One region of the Pantoea sp. RCC30.1 genome, then DNA from elsewhere that is predicted to be linked to it. Evidence: predicted binding sites of a transcription regulator. Region 1 holds the regulator's gene; the other holds the start of a gene.

Region 1 (7,950 bases):
CCCAAAGGCAGGAAGCGATTCCTGCCTTTTTTGTTTTAAAGGCTTAACAAACGGTTGTTTCCCTCAGACGCTTTGTGGATCATACTCCGTTACTTCGTGGTACAAATCACCCGTTATTCGTATTGAGGATTTTTGAGATGAGTGAGGCTGAAGCCCGCCCAACTAACTTTATTCGTCAGATCATTGACGAAGATTTGGCGAGCGGTAAGCACAGCAGCGTGCATACCCGTTTCCCGCCAGAGCCCAATGGCTATCTGCATATTGGTCATGCGAAATCGATCTGTCTGAATTTTGGCATTGCCCAGGATTATCAGGGGCAATGCAACCTGCGTTTCGACGATACCAACCCGGTTAAAGAGGATGTGGAATTCGTTGAATCCATCAAGCGTGATGTCCAGTGGCTGGGTTTTGAGTGGAGCGGTGAGGTCTGTTACTCATCAAACTATTTTGATCAGCTTTATAACTATGCCATCGAGCTGATTTCCAAAGGGCTGGCTTACGTTGATGAGCTGAGTCCGGATCAGATTCGCGAATATCGCGGCACCCTGAAAGAGCCGGGCAAGAACAGCCCTTATCGCGATCGCAGCGTGGAAGAGAACCTGGCGCTGTTTGAGAAGATGCGTAACGGTGAGTTTGCTGAAGGCACTGCCTGTCTGCGTGCTAAAATCGACATGGCCTCTAATTTCATCGTGATGCGCGATCCGGTGCTTTACCGCATCAAGTTCGCGGAACACCATCAGACGGGCAACAAGTGGTGCATCTATCCGATGTATGACTTCACCCACTGCATCTCCGATGCGCTGGAAGGCATTACGCACTCGCTGTGTACGCTGGAGTTCCAGGACAACCGCCGTCTTTATGACTGGGTGCTGGATAACATCACTATTCCGGTTCATCCGCGCCAGTATGAGTTCTCGCGCCTGAATCTTGAGTATGCGGTGATGTCGAAACGCAAACTCACTCAGCTGGTGACCGAGAAGCACGTAGAAGGTTGGGACGATCCGCGCATGCTGACCGTTTCAGGTCTGCGTCGTCGTGGATACACCGCAGCTTCAATCCGTGAGTTTTGCCGTCGTATTGGCGTGACCAGGCAGGACAACATTGTGGAGATGGCCTCGCTGGAATCCTGTATCCGTGATGACCTGAATGAGAATGCGCCACGCGCCATGGCAGTGCTGGATCCGCTTAAAGTAGTGATCGAAAACCTGCCAGCCGGTCATAGCGAAATCGTCACCATGCCAAATCATCCTGGCAAGCCAGAGATGGGCACGCGTGAAGTGCCGTTCAGCCGTGAGATCTGGATCGATCGTGCAGATTTCCGCGAAGAGGCGAACAAGCAATATAAGCGTCTGGTGCTGGGCAAAGAAGTTCGCCTGCGCAACGCCTATGTGATTCGTGCTGAGCGTGTCGCTAAAGATGAAGAGGGCAACATTACCTGCATCTATTGCACCAGCGATGTTGATACGCTGAGCAAAGATCCAGCGGATGGCCGCAAGGTGAAAGGGGTAATTCACTGGGTGTCTGCCGATCACGCGCAGCCTGCTGAGTTCCGTCTGTATGATCGTCTGTTCAGCGTGCCAAATCCGGGCGCGGCAGAGGACTTCCTGGCGGTGATCAACCCTGAGTCACTGGCGATCAAACAGGGCTTTGTTGAACCGGGGCTGCGTGATGCAGAACCGACCACACCGTTCCAGTTCGAACGTGAAGGTTATTTCTGTGCCGACAGCGTCTACTCTAAGCCGTCGCAACTGGTGTTTAACCGCACTGTGGGTCTTCGTGATACCTGGACGAAAACTGGCGAATAATTCTTTTGCTGCTGACCTCATAAAATGACAAAAGGGCGATTTATCGCCCTTTTTTATTGCCCTGATTTTTATCATTACCGACATTTGTTCTGCACTAACTGCAACCTGTTAAATCCCGCATTGTGAGAGTAATCTGAGTTTAAAAAAATTAATCAATTTACAGATGTGAATTATGAGCTTTCAGGTAGGCTATGCGCTCTCAGAGGTTGCACAGCGGGTTACAGAAGGAAAAAAAATGACAGTTCTCGCCCAGGAAGCCAGAAACAGTGTTGTCGTTTTACATCAGCTCATTGAACGTATTTTTAATCAGCCTGCCGGATCTGATGACAGTTTTGAGCTGCTGATGTCCTATTTTCATCCTGACTTCCGCATGGTGACCCCGAAGGGCAAAGAGTACAATCTGAACGAAGTTGAAGATCTTTTCCGACAGTTGCAGGGGCAACGGGAAGGGATGCGCATTGCCACCTGCGAACATGTGATCCTCTCTCATCATGATAAAGAGATCACCGTGCAGTATCGTGAAATGCAGATGATGAATGGCAACAACCATAGCCGTATCTCGCTGGCGATACTGGATTGCAGCAGTTCCATTCCGCGCTGGCGTTATCTGCAGGAGACGCTGGTTGCCTGACGCGTAACAGCAGAAAACAGACGAAAAAAAACCGGTGAATTCACCGGTTTTTTCATTTCAGGGCACGTTACTGGTCGTGCAGGGTTTCGTTTTCCCGGCAATCGCCCAATGTGCAATGTCCATAAAGATAGAGGCTGTGGTTGGTCAGCTTGATACCATGGCGGGTCGCGATTTCACGCTGACGCGTTTCGATCGACTCATCGCTGAACTCAATAACCTTGCCGCAATCCAGGCAGATTAGGTGATCGTGGTGATGCTGCTGCGTCAGTTCGAAGACAGATTTGCCACCTTCAAAGTTGTGACGTGTGACAATACCGGCATCATCGAACTGGTTCAGAACACGGTAAACGGTAGCCAGGCCAATCTCTTCGCCGATATCAATCAGGCGTTTGTACAAATCTTCCGCACTGACGTGATGGCACTCAGGTTCCTGAAGCACTTCCAGAATTTTCAGTCTGGGCAGTGTCACTTTCAGGCCAGCCTTCTTTAATGCGGTATTGTTGTCAGTCATGCGGATTTTGTCCTGTTACTAATATTCACTTTTGTGGCTTGTCGCCTTGAATGTCGATCTTCACTCATTCTCATTTGCGTCTCATTATAGAACCAGAGCGATGAAATGAAAACCAGAGGGCGTACCTGAATCATCATGGGCTATTGGGGATAGGTCACCGGGCCGGGGAGGATTCTGGCAGATGTCTGTTTGTACATCGCTTAGTCTTGCCGCTGAGAAAATAAGCGGAAGATCGATGCGGGTATTCTACAGATTAAACGGAGAAAGTTAAAAAAATGTGGCTATTATTTCTATAGGAATTTCCATTGCCTCAATGTGAGCTGGCGCTCACATTGAGTCGGACAGGATCAGGCTTCGATGATCTCTTTCAGCTGCAGTTCATCAAAGATCTGCTTAACCCACTGTTCTACACGCTGGTTAGTCAGTTCAGGCTGACGATCTTCGTCAATGGCCAGACCCAGGAAGTGGGTATCATCGGCCAGGCCTTTTGACGCTTCGAAGTGGTAACCTTCAGTCGGCCAGTGTCCGACAATCACAGCGCCGTGCGGTTCAATGATGTCGCGGATCGTGCCCATCGCATCACAGAAGTACTCTGCGTAATCTTCCTGATCGCCACAGCCAAAAAGCGCAACCAGCTTGCCGTTAAAATCGATCTCTTCCAGCGTCGGGAAAAAGTCATCCCAGTCGCACTGCGCTTCGCCGTAGTACCAGGTCGGAATACCCAGCAGCAGGATATCGAACGCTTCCAGATCTTCTTTTGTGCTTTTCGCGATGTCATGCACTTCTGCAACGTCAGTACCCAGCTGTTTCTGGATCATTTTTGCAATGTTTTCGGTATTGCCGGTATCGCTGCCAAAGAAGATGCCTACGAGTGCCATGAGTAAAATAACCTCTTAAATCCTGATGATGAGATGTGTGCCGCAGCACATTTCAGCGAATAATAGCAGACGGGGGAAAACCGGTGAACGGTTAAAGCCCCGACATTTGCTCCTGCGTGCGATTTGCCCGCATCAATCCAGTTTGAGCTGTGCCAGCAGCATCTGTTCTATCAGTTCGCTGCGGCTGAGATTACGCTGTTCTGCCAGCGTATTGAGTGCATCGACTGCTTCACTGTTCATTTTCAGTTCGACACGACGAAGTCCGCGTCCTTTGTCACGTTTAAGCTGATTGCGCTTGTTGATGCGCAGCTGTTCATCACGCGAAAGCGGACTGGTTTTGGGTCGACCAGGGCGGCGCTCATCAGCAAAGAGATCGAGCGTCGTGCGGTCAGTCTGTTCTTTTGCCATGGCTTAATAAAACTGAATGAGGGCGGGCGCCAGACTCTCACCGCGCAGATTATAAATTATTCGCTATTGCCGCAGCAAAACTGACCCGCGGCAAAATTTTAGCGCGCCATCATACTTCACGCGTACTTCCGACGCCAATCCTAAACCTTTGCTGCCATCTGATTGCTTTTAAAGCGCAAAAAAGCGGCGAACACTGCGCAAAACGGCATCGGGTTTCTCTGCATGAACCCAGTGTCCCGCGCCGCCGATCACATGGGCCTGAGCGGCCGGAAACTGCAGCAGGAGTGCATCGCGGTAGCGGTTATCCAGATAGCTGGAGTCGCCGCCGCGAATAAACAGCGCCGGATGATCCCAGGCAGGCACTGGCTGCCAGCCAGAAATCGTGGTGTAGTTATCCCACAGCACCGGCACGTTGAAGCGCCACTCGCCCTCCTGAAACGACTTCAGCAGAAACTGGATTACCCCATCTTCATCAATCACCGTGCGCATAATGCGGGCTGCCTCGCTGCGGGATGAAACGCCCGCATCGGTGACGGCACGAATACCGGCAAAAATCTCGTCGTGGCGGCGGGTCTGGTAGTCCACCGGCGCGATATCGATCATCACCAGCCTTTCAATGCGATCCGGCACCAGCGCGCTCATGGTCATGGCGATCTTACCGCCCATCGAGTGCCCGATGACCGCGACGCGATCGATGCCGTGTGCATCCAGCGTATCGACCATATCCTGCGCCATTACAGCGTAGTTCATCTCGTCAGATCGTGGAGAGAGTCCGTGGTTGCGAACATCAACCTGCAGCAGGGGACCGGCATCTTTCAGGCCGCGAGCCAGCACGCCAAGGTTATCCAGGCTGCCAAACAGGCCGTGGATTAACAGGATAGGCAGGGAACCAGCGGGGGATTGTTCAGTTTGCAGACGGGCATTCAAAATCATGGCAAAGTTCTTAAGTTTGAGACCTGTGCTTAGGTTATCATGGTTTCACCTTTTCAGGCGCGCCGGTTCCGGCGGCATTAGGACATATTCTGACTTTTGCCCGTAAACCGTTTGATTGCTAACAACCCGCCTGAATTTAACTTTATAATCCTGATGTTAGAACCCACACACCCTTTGAATTGCCTGACTATACTCAAAGCTTTTCAGGAAACAGGTGGTTCTGTCATGAGAAAGAACCGTACGGAATAAGATGAAAACGATCGAAGTTGACGAAGAGCTCTACCGTTATATTGCCAGCCACACGCAACACATTGGTGAAAGCGCATCCGACATTCTGCGTCGTATGCTGAAGTTCACGGCCGGTCAGACTGCACCCGCTTCGCCTGCACAGCCAGCGTCAAAAGAGGCAGCGAAAGAGTCCCAGGCCTCTGTGGGTTCGCGCCCGCAGGATCGTGTCCGCGCGGTGCGTGAGCTGCTGCTCTCCGATGAATATGCGGAGCAGAAGCGGGCGGTGAATCGCTTTATGCTTATCTTGTCAACGCTCTATCGTCTTGATACCGCAGCCTTTGCTGAGGCTACTGCATCGCTGCAGGGCCGCACCCGCGTCTATTTTGCAGGTGATGAGCATACGCTGTTGCAGAATGGCACCCATACTAAGCCGAAGCATGTGCCCGGCACGCCGTACTGGGTGATCACCAACACCAATACTGGCCGTAAATGCAGCATGGTCGAACACATCATGCTCTCGATGCAGTTCCCTGCGGAACTGACCGAGAAAGTTTGCGGCACCATTTAAAACTTAAGCGTCAGGGAGCAGCGCCAATGGCCAATCACCCACGTGCCGGGCAACCCGCCCAGCAGAGCGATTTGATTAACGTTGCACAATTAACGTCACAATATTATGTCCTGCAGCCCGATGTGGCGAACCCGGAACATGCGGTGAAATTTGGCACCTCTGGTCATCGCGGCAGTGCAGGGCGTCAGAGCTTCAACGAGATGCACATTCTGGCGATCGCTCAGGCGATTGCCGAAGAGCGTAAAAAGAACGGCATCACCGGGCCTTGCTACGTCGGTAAAGACACCCATGCGCTGTCAGAGCCGGCTATCCTGTCGGTACTGGAAGTGCTGGCGGCGAACGGCGTTGATGTGATTGTGCAGCAGGACAATGGCTATACGCCGACGCCTGCAATCTCGAACGCTATTCTTGAGCACAACAAAGCGGGTGGCCCGCTGGCTGACGGCATCGTTATCACGCCATCGCACAACCCACCAGAAGATGGCGGCATCAAGTACAACCCACCTAACGGCGGACCGGCTGATACCAATGTCACCAAAGTGGTGGAAGATCGCGCCAACCAGCTGATCAAAGATGGGCTGAAAGAAGTTAAGCGTTTGCCACTGGAACAGGCGATGGCCAGCGGTCACGTGGTCGAGAAAGATTTGATCCAGCCCTATGTTGAAGGTCTGGCCGAGATTATTGACTTCCCGGCGATTCAGAAAGCGGGTCTGAAGCTGGGTGTTGATCCACTGGGCGGTTCTGGTATTGCTTACTGGCAGCGTATTGCTGAGCATTACAAGCTGGATCTGACGCTGGTCAATGACGCGGTTGATCAGACCTTCCGCTTTATGCATCTGGATAAAGATGGCGTCGTGCGCATGGACTGCTCGTCTGAAAGCGCAATGGCAGGCCTGCTGGCCTACCGTGACAAGTTCGATCTGGCGTTCGGCAACGATCCCGATTATGACCGTCACGGCATTGTGACTCCGGCAGGTCTGATGAATCCGAACCACTATCTGGCAGTCGCGATCAACTATCTGTTCCAGCATCGTCCACAGTGGGGCCAGGATGTTGCCGTGGGTAAAACCCTGGTGTCCAGCGCCATGATTGACCGTGTGGTCAACGACATTGGTCGCAAGCTGGTGGAAGTGCCGGTTGGTTTCAAATGGTTTGTTGATGGTCTGTATGACGGCAGCTTCGGTTTCGGCGGCGAAGAGAGCGCGGGCGCTTCATTCCTGCGTTTCGACGGCACGCCGTGGTCAACGGACAAAGATGGCATCATCATGTGTCTGCTGGCAGCTGAAATTACAGCTGTGACCGGTAAAAACCCGCAGCAGCACTATGATGAGCTGGCTGCACGTTTTGGCGCACCAAGCTACAACCGTCTGCAGGCATCAGCCACTTCAGCGCAGAAAGCCGCGCTGTCGAAACTGTCACCAGAGATGGTGAGCGCGGATACGCTGGCGGGTGATCCAATCACCGCTCGTCTGACTGCGGCACCAGGTAACGGCGCTTCGATTGGCGGTCTGAAAGTGATGACGGAGAATGGCTGGTTTGCTGCCCGTCCTTCAGGCACCGAAGACGCCTACAAAATCTACTGTGAAAGCTTCCTGGGCGCAGAACATCGCGAGCAGATTGAGAAAGAAGCCGTAGAGATTGTCAGCGAAGTGCTGAAAAACGCCTGATAAGTCAGGATTATAAAGAGGCGCATCGCGCGCCTCATAATGCTGATAAAGCGCGGCCTTCATCGCTGTGAGGCCGTGCAGCTCAGGAAACGCGGCCAGATCGGAAAGACGCAAAAGCCGTCATCCATGACACGCTCGGCCCACGCCATCCCTGGCGTGGGACGCTTTCCTCTTCTGGCCGTGTTCCCTGCGCTTTGAATTTATTCATTGCGGTGAAATCCATAGGATTTGGCTTTATCAACACTCTGAAGGCGCCTCTGGCGCCTTTTTCTATGGCATAAAGCGATAGCCGATCCCGGTTTCGGTCAGCAGGTGGGTCGG
Region 2 (7,950 bases), on a different contig from region 1:
TCGCCGTGCGCGAGACACAATCCCCTGGCCTGTAAAATGTTCATCACTCCAGCCCTCGCTGTTGACGCAGAATCAGCCAGAGAAACCACGGACCGCCAATCAGGCTGGTCAGTAGCCCGACCGGCATCTCGGCCGGAACCACCAGAGTGCGCGCCAGCGTATCGGCCAGCAGCAGCAGAATCGCCCCCGCCAGCGCTGAGCCGGGCAGCAGCCAGCGATGATCGCCGCCAAGGCAAAAACGCATCACGTGTGGCACCACCAGTCCGACGAAGCCGATCACGCCGCTGACCGAGACCGCTGTACCGACAAGCAGCGCGCTGAGGATCAGCAGTTGATGCTGAGTACGCTTCACATCAATCCCCATGTAGTGCGCATCCTCTTCGCCCGCCTGCAGCAGATTAAGGTGGCGGGCGCGAGTCTGTAGCAGCAACAAGGCTGGCAGAATCAGCAGCAGGCAAATCAGCAGTGCGGGCCACTGTGTCTGGCTGAGGCTTCCCATGCCCCACAGCGACAGCTGGCGCAGCTGCTGATCGTTGCTCAGCCATGACAGCACGCCTACCGCCGCACCGCACAACGCATTAATCGCAATACCGACCAGCAACAGCCGCGAAAGATTGCCGCGCGCCAGCCGACTGAAACTGAAGATCAGCAGTGTAACCAACAGACTGCCGATAAACGCGGCGATCATCGGTAGCCACAATGCCAGTGATGCCGGCAACGCCACCGGAATAATGATTGCCAGCGCCACCGCCAGTCCCGCCCCGCTGCTGATCCCCAGCAGACCGGGATCGGCCAGTGGGTTACGAAAAACACCCTGCATCACCGCGCCAGAGACTGCAAGCGCCATGCCCATCACCACCGCCAGCAGCACGCGCGGCAGGCGGATATCCAGCCAGATCTGCCAGATCAGATCGCTGAGCGGTGCCTGCCATAGCGCCCGCACTGAAAGCGACATCGCCCCCAGATTTGCCGCCAGCACCATCGCCACCAGCAGGAAGATCAGCATCAGCCCCAGGCTACGCAGCGCATTATCCTTAATCATGGTTCAGCGATTCCGCCGCCTGACGCAATTTCACGATGGCCCGCGGTGTATCAAGGCCAAACCCCAGCAGTGCCATGGTGTCGATCACCAGCAGACTATGCTGCTGCCCGGCAGGTGTCAGCATCAGACCCGGTAACTGCCACAACTGCGCTTCGCCGCCCAGAGTTTTCAGGCCATCCTCGCCTATTACCACCAGATCTGGCGCGGCGGCGATCACCCCTTCCTGCGACAGTGCCTGATAGTGCGGCACCGAGCCCATAGCATTCTCCAGCCCGGCGCTGCGAATGGCGCCATCGGCCGCAGTCTGATTTCCAGCCGCCATCGACTTCATGCCGCTGTTCGCCATGATGTAGAGCACTTTTACCGGCAGCGGTTGCTGCGGCAACTGGCGAATCTGCTGCGTCATTTGCCGCGCCAGTGCCTGAGCTTCGCTTTCACGCTGCAGCGCCTGACCCACAGTGATAATTTTCTGCGGGATCGCCTGCAGGCTGCTGTCGCCGCTGACCGTGACCACCCTGACGCCCGCGCGGGCAATCTGTTGCAGCACCAGCGACGGCTGCGCCTGCTCGCTGGCGATCACCAGCGTCGGTTTCAGTGCCAGAATGCCTTCGGCGTTGAGCTGGCGCATATAACCCACGTCCGGCAGTCGGGTGGCCTGCGCCGGACGCAGACTGGTGCTGTCGCGCGCCACTAGCTGCGACTGGGCATCCAGCGCATAGATAATCTGGGTGACGTCACCGCCAATCGACACCACCCGCTCCGCCGCCAGTGATGGCAGCGTCAGCAGCAGCCATAACAGCATCACTCTTTTCATGCTGCCGCTCCCGACGTGTGGAGTGCACCAATCTGCTCGCGCCAGCTTGACTGCTCTGGCATACCCTCCGTGCGCTGACCGTAGAGCTGGGCGATCTGTGTGCCGTCGGCGGCGAACAGTTCCAGGCTGGTAACAAAGCCATCGCCCGTTGGCTTGCGTGTTACCCAGCTTTCGCTGATCTGATCAGCCATCAGATGCAGCGTGAACTGGGGATTGAAGATGTTGAGCCAGTTTTCCACTGGCTGCAGCTTCTCTACCCTGCCGGTGAAAATCTGAGTACAGCCACGGTTGCCGACAAAAATCATAATTTCATTGCCCGCCTGCTGTGCCATCTGTAGCAGGCGCTCAAGCGCATCGTTACCGGTCTGCCTGGCGAGATCGTCACCCACCGCGCGAAACGCCTGCGGTCGTGACACCTGATGGCGCTTAAGCAACGCGAAAAATTGATGAACATCGGTCATGGCGCGCCATTCACGGTCGATGGCGGTGGCATCAATCGCCTTAGTCAGAGGAGCAGCGGCAACCGGCTCAACCACAAGCGGCGTCGCCGCGGCGTCGGTAAAGTCGGCGATCAGCGTCTGCCACGCTGCCATGTTGGTCTGCTCCGTGACGTAAACTTTCAGCACCGCATCGCCATGACGATCAAAGATCTGAATGCTGTGACGAACGCCCTGCCCGGTTGGCTCCTGCTGAGCAAAGGCGCTGCACCACTGACCGACGAACAGGCGCAGATCGAGCGCACGGGGATTAAGCACCAGGCCACCGCGTGCGCCAATCTGCACATTGTGGTATTCACCCAGATGTTCATGTACCGCATAAGCGTTACGCGTAATGTTTTTGGTTTCGCCGACTGCGCCCAATGCTTTCAGCAACGCCGGAAAATCGCGTTTCAGCGCCACGGCATCAACGCCGATGCGCGCTTCACACAATTCCGCTTCGCTGATGCCGATCAGCGCGGCCAGGTCGCGGGCATATTTCTTCGGCTGTTCACCTTTAAGGGCAAGATAGTGCTGATAAATCGGGTTCATGATTCAGGCTCTCTTAGTAATGCCCTGCATCAGCGCAGGGCGACGGCTATCAAAAATCGACGTTAACACCTAACTGGAAAGTACGGCCCGGCATCACGGCCAGTGCCTGATCGTTGCGCTCCTGCTGAGTGGCGCTGGTCAGTTCACGGCTGCTGAGGTAATCCCAGTATTTGCGATCGGTTATGTTGTAAAGCCCGCCACTCAGCCTGACGTTATGCGCGACGCGCCAGTAAGCAGTCATATCCACCATGCCATAACCCGGTACCCGCATGTAATCGGTGCTGGAGTCGGCAAGGCTGCTGCCGTTGTTAGCGAAGCTTTCGCGGTTAGTCGCGCTGGCTTGCTTACCTTTGACAAAGGTAGCGGTAATGGCGGCACCGTAACCACGCGCCTCATCATCCCAGGCGAGTCCGACAATCGCTTTCATCGGGGCAACACTTTCCAGGTCGATGTAGCGGTCACCAAGGTAGCTCGACTTTGCCGCACCCTGCGTGTAACCAAACGCCAGATTGGCGCTCAGACCCTCGACCTCACTGAACCAGCTGCCGAAGTTCACTTTACTGCTGATTTCCGCCCCGTAGATGTAGGCTTTATCGCGGTTCTCCGCCTGATAGGTGGTGTAAATGTTGGCGGGTACATTGACGAACTGATCCGGATTAGCCGCCCGGCTGTAACGGGTAAAGGCTATAAAGTTTTTATAGTCGTTATAAAAAGCGGCAGCGTTAAGCGTGACGCCTTTTGTCACCTCTCCTTTTACACCCCACTCGTAGTTGTTGCTGGTTTCGGTTTTCAGGTCAGCGTTACCAATCAGCGCATACTGCGCGGTGCCGGCATAGCTGGAACCAAGGTTCCATGATCCATAGAGCTGGGTATCGTTGGGGAACTGCGCGCCACGGGTATATTGCAGATAAGTCATCAGCTTCGGTGTCAGATCGTACTGGAAGGCGATCGACGGTAATATCTGGGTGTCACTGTTTGGCGATCCGTAGAGCGCTGAAACTTCGCTGGCGTCAAGCACGCTACTGTTCGTGGTCAGCGTCGCCACATCACGTGGTCGGGTGTTCTGATAGGCCACGCGCGCGCCCGGCACGATAGCCGCCCGATGTCCGTCAGCATCGAAGCTGATAGTATCCTGCAGATAACCGCCCACGCTGTAGCTGCGGCTGTTAGCCTGCGGCTGCATAATCGCAGTAAAAGTACTGGCTGGCGGTGACTGACGGAAAGGTCGCTCAGTATCCACCAGGCGCGCATTCAGCCCGGCACTCAGTTCATGTCGCCCGACGCTTTTAAGTGCTCGGGTGTCAAAACCGTAGCTGTCGCTGTTGTAGTCGGAATAGACGGTTTGCCTGGCGGTGGCACTCGACGGCATTAGGGTGTTGTCATGCGCCTGGGTCTGCTGCCAGTAAACGCGGGTTGTCAGGCTGTCGATCAGGTCATTGTAAGGGGTGTACTCATCCGCCAGACTGATGCCCCAGCGGCGGGTGTCACTCTGCTGCTGTGCCGTTCCCCAGACTGTATTGCCTGAAGTGCTCCAGCTGTCGTAATGGCTGTGGTGGGTTTTGTGATAATAATCGACCGTCGCGCTGAGCTTGTGAGCATCATTGGGCTGCCAGATGCCGGAAGTCATAAAGGCATCGGAGTGCCAGTTGGCCGGATAAGCATCGAGCGTATCGCTGTTGTTACGGGTCTGCTGTCCGTCACGACGGCTGTAGACAAAAATGCCACTCAGCGTGTCATCGCCTGCTGCTGCAGTCATGCCGTTGTGCCAGCTGCGGCTGGCGGAGTCGTAGTCGCTTTGATAACCGAAAAAGGTCGGCTTGCCGGGGTGCAGATAGTCGTCCGGGGATTTGTTACGGAACGAGACGTTGCCGCCAATTGAGGTGTTCGGCTGATCCACTGCTGTGGCGCCCTTCTCAATCTCAATACGACCAAACATATAAGGATCGATGTAATCGCGGCCAATGCCAAAGCTGTCGAGACCAGCGCGTCCTACATAGCTGCGGCCAGTGGCCTGCGGCAACGGAATGCCGTCCACATCCAGACCGACGCGGTTGCTCTCGAGGCCTCGAATGTTGTAGCCGGTATAACCAGCCCGATCAAAACCGCTCTTACCGGCTGATGAACCGCCACTGGTACCGGTGGCACTGATCAGCGGTTCATAGCGCATGATCGATCCAAAGTCAGTGGCACCACGCTGTTGCAGATCGCTGGCAGAGAGCGAGGTTTTACTGCCTGCCGTTTTTTTAATTTCCGGCGCCGTCACCGTCATTACCTGTTCGGTATTGCTGCCATAGCTGTCGGAAAAGGCTAGCGTGGCAGATTCACTGCCCGCAGCATAAGTGCAGGTGGTATTGATGAAGGTGGCGAGCAACGCCAGTTGAGTCAGACGCGGTTGCGTCAATCTCCGAAAACGTGGTGACATAGGCGCGAATTACCTGATTAATTGTTAGTATTCGCTCACTTGCTTGCTGGCAACAGTAAAACGGCTCCGCATAAAAGCCGTGAAAAGTCAGAACATCATGCTGGTATAGTAATTATCGCCCGAAATTTAATGCAACTGATAATCATTATCAATCTTATTTACATTTAGATATAAACCACAGCGCACAAATTGTTAACCCGAATGCACTGGCATTTATCAACACGTAAAGGAATCAAGAGTTATGGCGCAAAAACCTGTGGTTGTTATTCACTACTGTATGCAATGCAACTGGCTGATGCGGTCAGCGTGGATGGCACAGGAACTTCTACATACTTTCGCTGAAGATCTGGCGGAAGTAACCCTTAAACCAGGCACCGGCGGTATCTTTGAAATTACGCTGGATGAGCATCTGCTGTGGGAACGCAAGCGTGATGGTGGCTTCCCTGATGCGACCACGCTGAAACAGCGCGTGCGCGACATCTGTTTCCCGGATCGTACCCTGGGCCACATCGACAAAAACAAAGCTGAAATCAGCTGATTAACTGTGAGTGATTTTTTCAGCCGCGTCGTGCAGCGCCTTAATCAGTGTCTGCAGCGCGGCTTCTGAGATATCTTCCTGCGCCAGCCGCCGGTTCAGCGCGACCTTCAGCCCATAAATCGCCTGCTCTACAGCAGGAATGCTGCGGTTATTGACCAGAATCGCCAGCGAAGAGAGCCGCGTGATCAGGCTGGAGACCGTTTCCAGGTTCTCTGCCAGCTGCGCCTCTCCCGTTGCGGTCAGACGGTAGGCTTTACGCGCTGTCTGCGCATCCACCACCTCAATCGCCTCCATCTCTTCAAGCAGCGTCAGATTGGGGTAGATGATCCCCGGACTAGGCGAATACTCTCCCTTCGACAGCACCTCAACCGACTTAATCAGTTCATAGCCGTGCGCCGCATTCTGCGCCAGGAAATGGAGCATCAGCAGGCGGATCTCACTTGCTTCCAGCATCTTTTCGCGTCGTTTGCGTCGTCCGCCGCACCCGCCTGCGCGCGTACTCTGATCGTCAGATGATGTGGAATTCGGATGCTGTTTCATGGCCTGCCCTGCGGGAAAAAAGTCGGATTGATGGTAGTCCGCCGTCTGGCAAAACTCAATTGCCAGAGCCGCTTACTTCTGGTGCCAGTAGGCCACCGCCCGCACAAAATCACTGTTGAGGCCGCGCTGCACCGTAAAGTAGTCAGACAGCGCTTTCACAAACTCACCTTCGCCGGTCAGCCAGATAAAGTAATCTTCCGCCGGGAGTGTGAGCTGATCCAGCTGGTCAATCAGCTGGCTGAGCTGCGCTTTCTGCATCTGACCGCTGCCCAGCCAGTTTGTCGTTACGCCAGTCGTATCCGATAAATAGTCGCGGCCCGTCACTTCTTCGGTAAAGGCATAGAGATGCAGCGACTGGGCACTTGCGTCACGCTGACGACGCGCAAACGCTGGCAGCCCGGTTTCATCACAGACGTAAAGCTGGAATGCATAATCGGTCGGCACCACCAGCGAACCGCGTGGCCCACCGATAATTAATTTATCGCCCACCTGAGCCTGCGTTGCCCAGTCACTCGCCACGCCCTGCTGGTGAATATAGAAATCCAGGGTCAGTGAAGAGACACCATCGAATTCCAGCGGCGTGTAGTCGCGCGCCAGCGGACGCAAACCTTCGGGCCAGACAATGCCCGCGTCAGTCATCTGCGGCAGAGCCAGTGTTTCACCTTCAGCGGAAGGGAAAAATACCTTGATGTGGTCATCAAAGCCTGGCGATGTAAAGCCCGCCAGATCGCTGCCGCTGAACCGGATACGCCAGAATTTACCGGCAATGTTAGTTTTACTGGCGACCTGAATATGACGGAAACGCAGTTCATTACGGACGCGCTGGGGTAAACGCTGATTAGCTGATGCAGTCAAAATATCTCTCCTCAATCAGGAGCTGTGCCCGTGATTCAGGGGCATGCTCACTGTCATGAAACTTTAATGGAATAACAATCATTCTCATCTCAAGCCGGGAGATTAGCTATGATATATCTTGAGTACAAGAACGAAAAATGCGATCGGGCAGATTAAGATATATTTTATAGAGATGCAGGCGTGCGTATCGCAGGCGTGAAGCGACCCTGACAAGCGTTAAGAGAGAGGTATTTGCGGGTTTAGTAAGGCAGGCAGATAAGGTTAAGGCTGGCCGGCTCCCGACGAGCCGGTCATGTTGCGCCACCGGGTCTGGCAGCGTATCAGCACTTACAGCGTGTCGTTGAATCCGGAGAGGGAAGCGTTACTGCTGGTGTGTTCCGGCAGCTCACCGTCACCCAGAATTTCATGCTGAGAAGCCTGAGAGTGGGGATGCAGTCCGGCAGGCGGTGAGAAAGGCTCAGCCTGCTGCGCCATTGCCATAACAGGCAATGCCAGAATCAGTGAAATCATTAAGCGTCGCATAGTTGTCTTCGTTTGTCGTTTTGGCCGGAAAAGGCCTGAAATGCAGATGAATGTTCCAGCCCCATCACGGATGCACGGTGATTCAGGTATGACAGGGTTTCGGGAGAGGATTTTACGCCAGACGGGCGAGTTAGTTTATAGAATCGTGCGGTTTGTCACAGTTTACCGCACGAATTATGCATTTGAGCC

The links. The regulator Fur, encoded in region 1, represses iron uptake genes when iron is present. The targets are predictions, from matches to a motif close to ATAATAATGAGAACNACTATCAA.
Region 2: AC2LB6_RS06370 (TonB-dependent receptor domain-containing protein) is a predicted target of Fur. The motif match lies at 5,436-5,458, and genes of this name have one in related genera.

Annotation. Positions count from the first base shown of each region.
Region 1 covers NZ_JBXUHX010000015.1:31,075-39,024, forward strand. Annotated here, with positions in the region: gene glnS (glutamine--tRNA ligase) at 138-1,805, shown strand; gene AC2LB6_RS14370 (hypothetical protein) at 2,041-2,436, shown strand; gene fur (ferric iron uptake transcriptional regulator) at 2,504-2,947, opposite strand; gene fldA (flavodoxin FldA) at 3,295-3,825, opposite strand; gene ybfE (LexA regulated protein) at 3,958-4,233, opposite strand; gene ybfF (esterase) at 4,402-5,166, opposite strand; gene seqA (replication initiation negative regulator SeqA) at 5,417-5,962, shown strand; gene pgm (phosphoglucomutase (alpha-D-glucose-1,6-bisphosphate-dependent)) at 5,989-7,629, shown strand; gene kdpE (two-component system response regulator KdpE) at 7,900-7,950, opposite strand, start outside.
Region 2 covers NZ_JBXUHX010000005.1:20,569-28,518, forward strand. Annotated here, with positions in the region: gene AC2LB6_RS06350 (heme ABC transporter ATP-binding protein) at 1-44, opposite strand, end outside; gene AC2LB6_RS06355 (FecCD family ABC transporter permease) at 44-1,042, opposite strand; gene AC2LB6_RS06360 (heme/hemin ABC transporter substrate-binding protein) at 1,035-1,856, opposite strand; gene AC2LB6_RS06365 (hemin-degrading factor) at 1,853-2,884, opposite strand; gene AC2LB6_RS06370 (TonB-dependent receptor domain-containing protein) at 2,934-5,306, opposite strand; gene AC2LB6_RS06375 (Rdx family protein) at 5,548-5,844, shown strand; gene AC2LB6_RS06380 (PadR family transcriptional regulator) at 5,845-6,384, opposite strand; gene AC2LB6_RS06385 (siderophore-interacting protein) at 6,457-7,239, opposite strand; gene AC2LB6_RS06390 (hypothetical protein) at 7,567-7,761, opposite strand.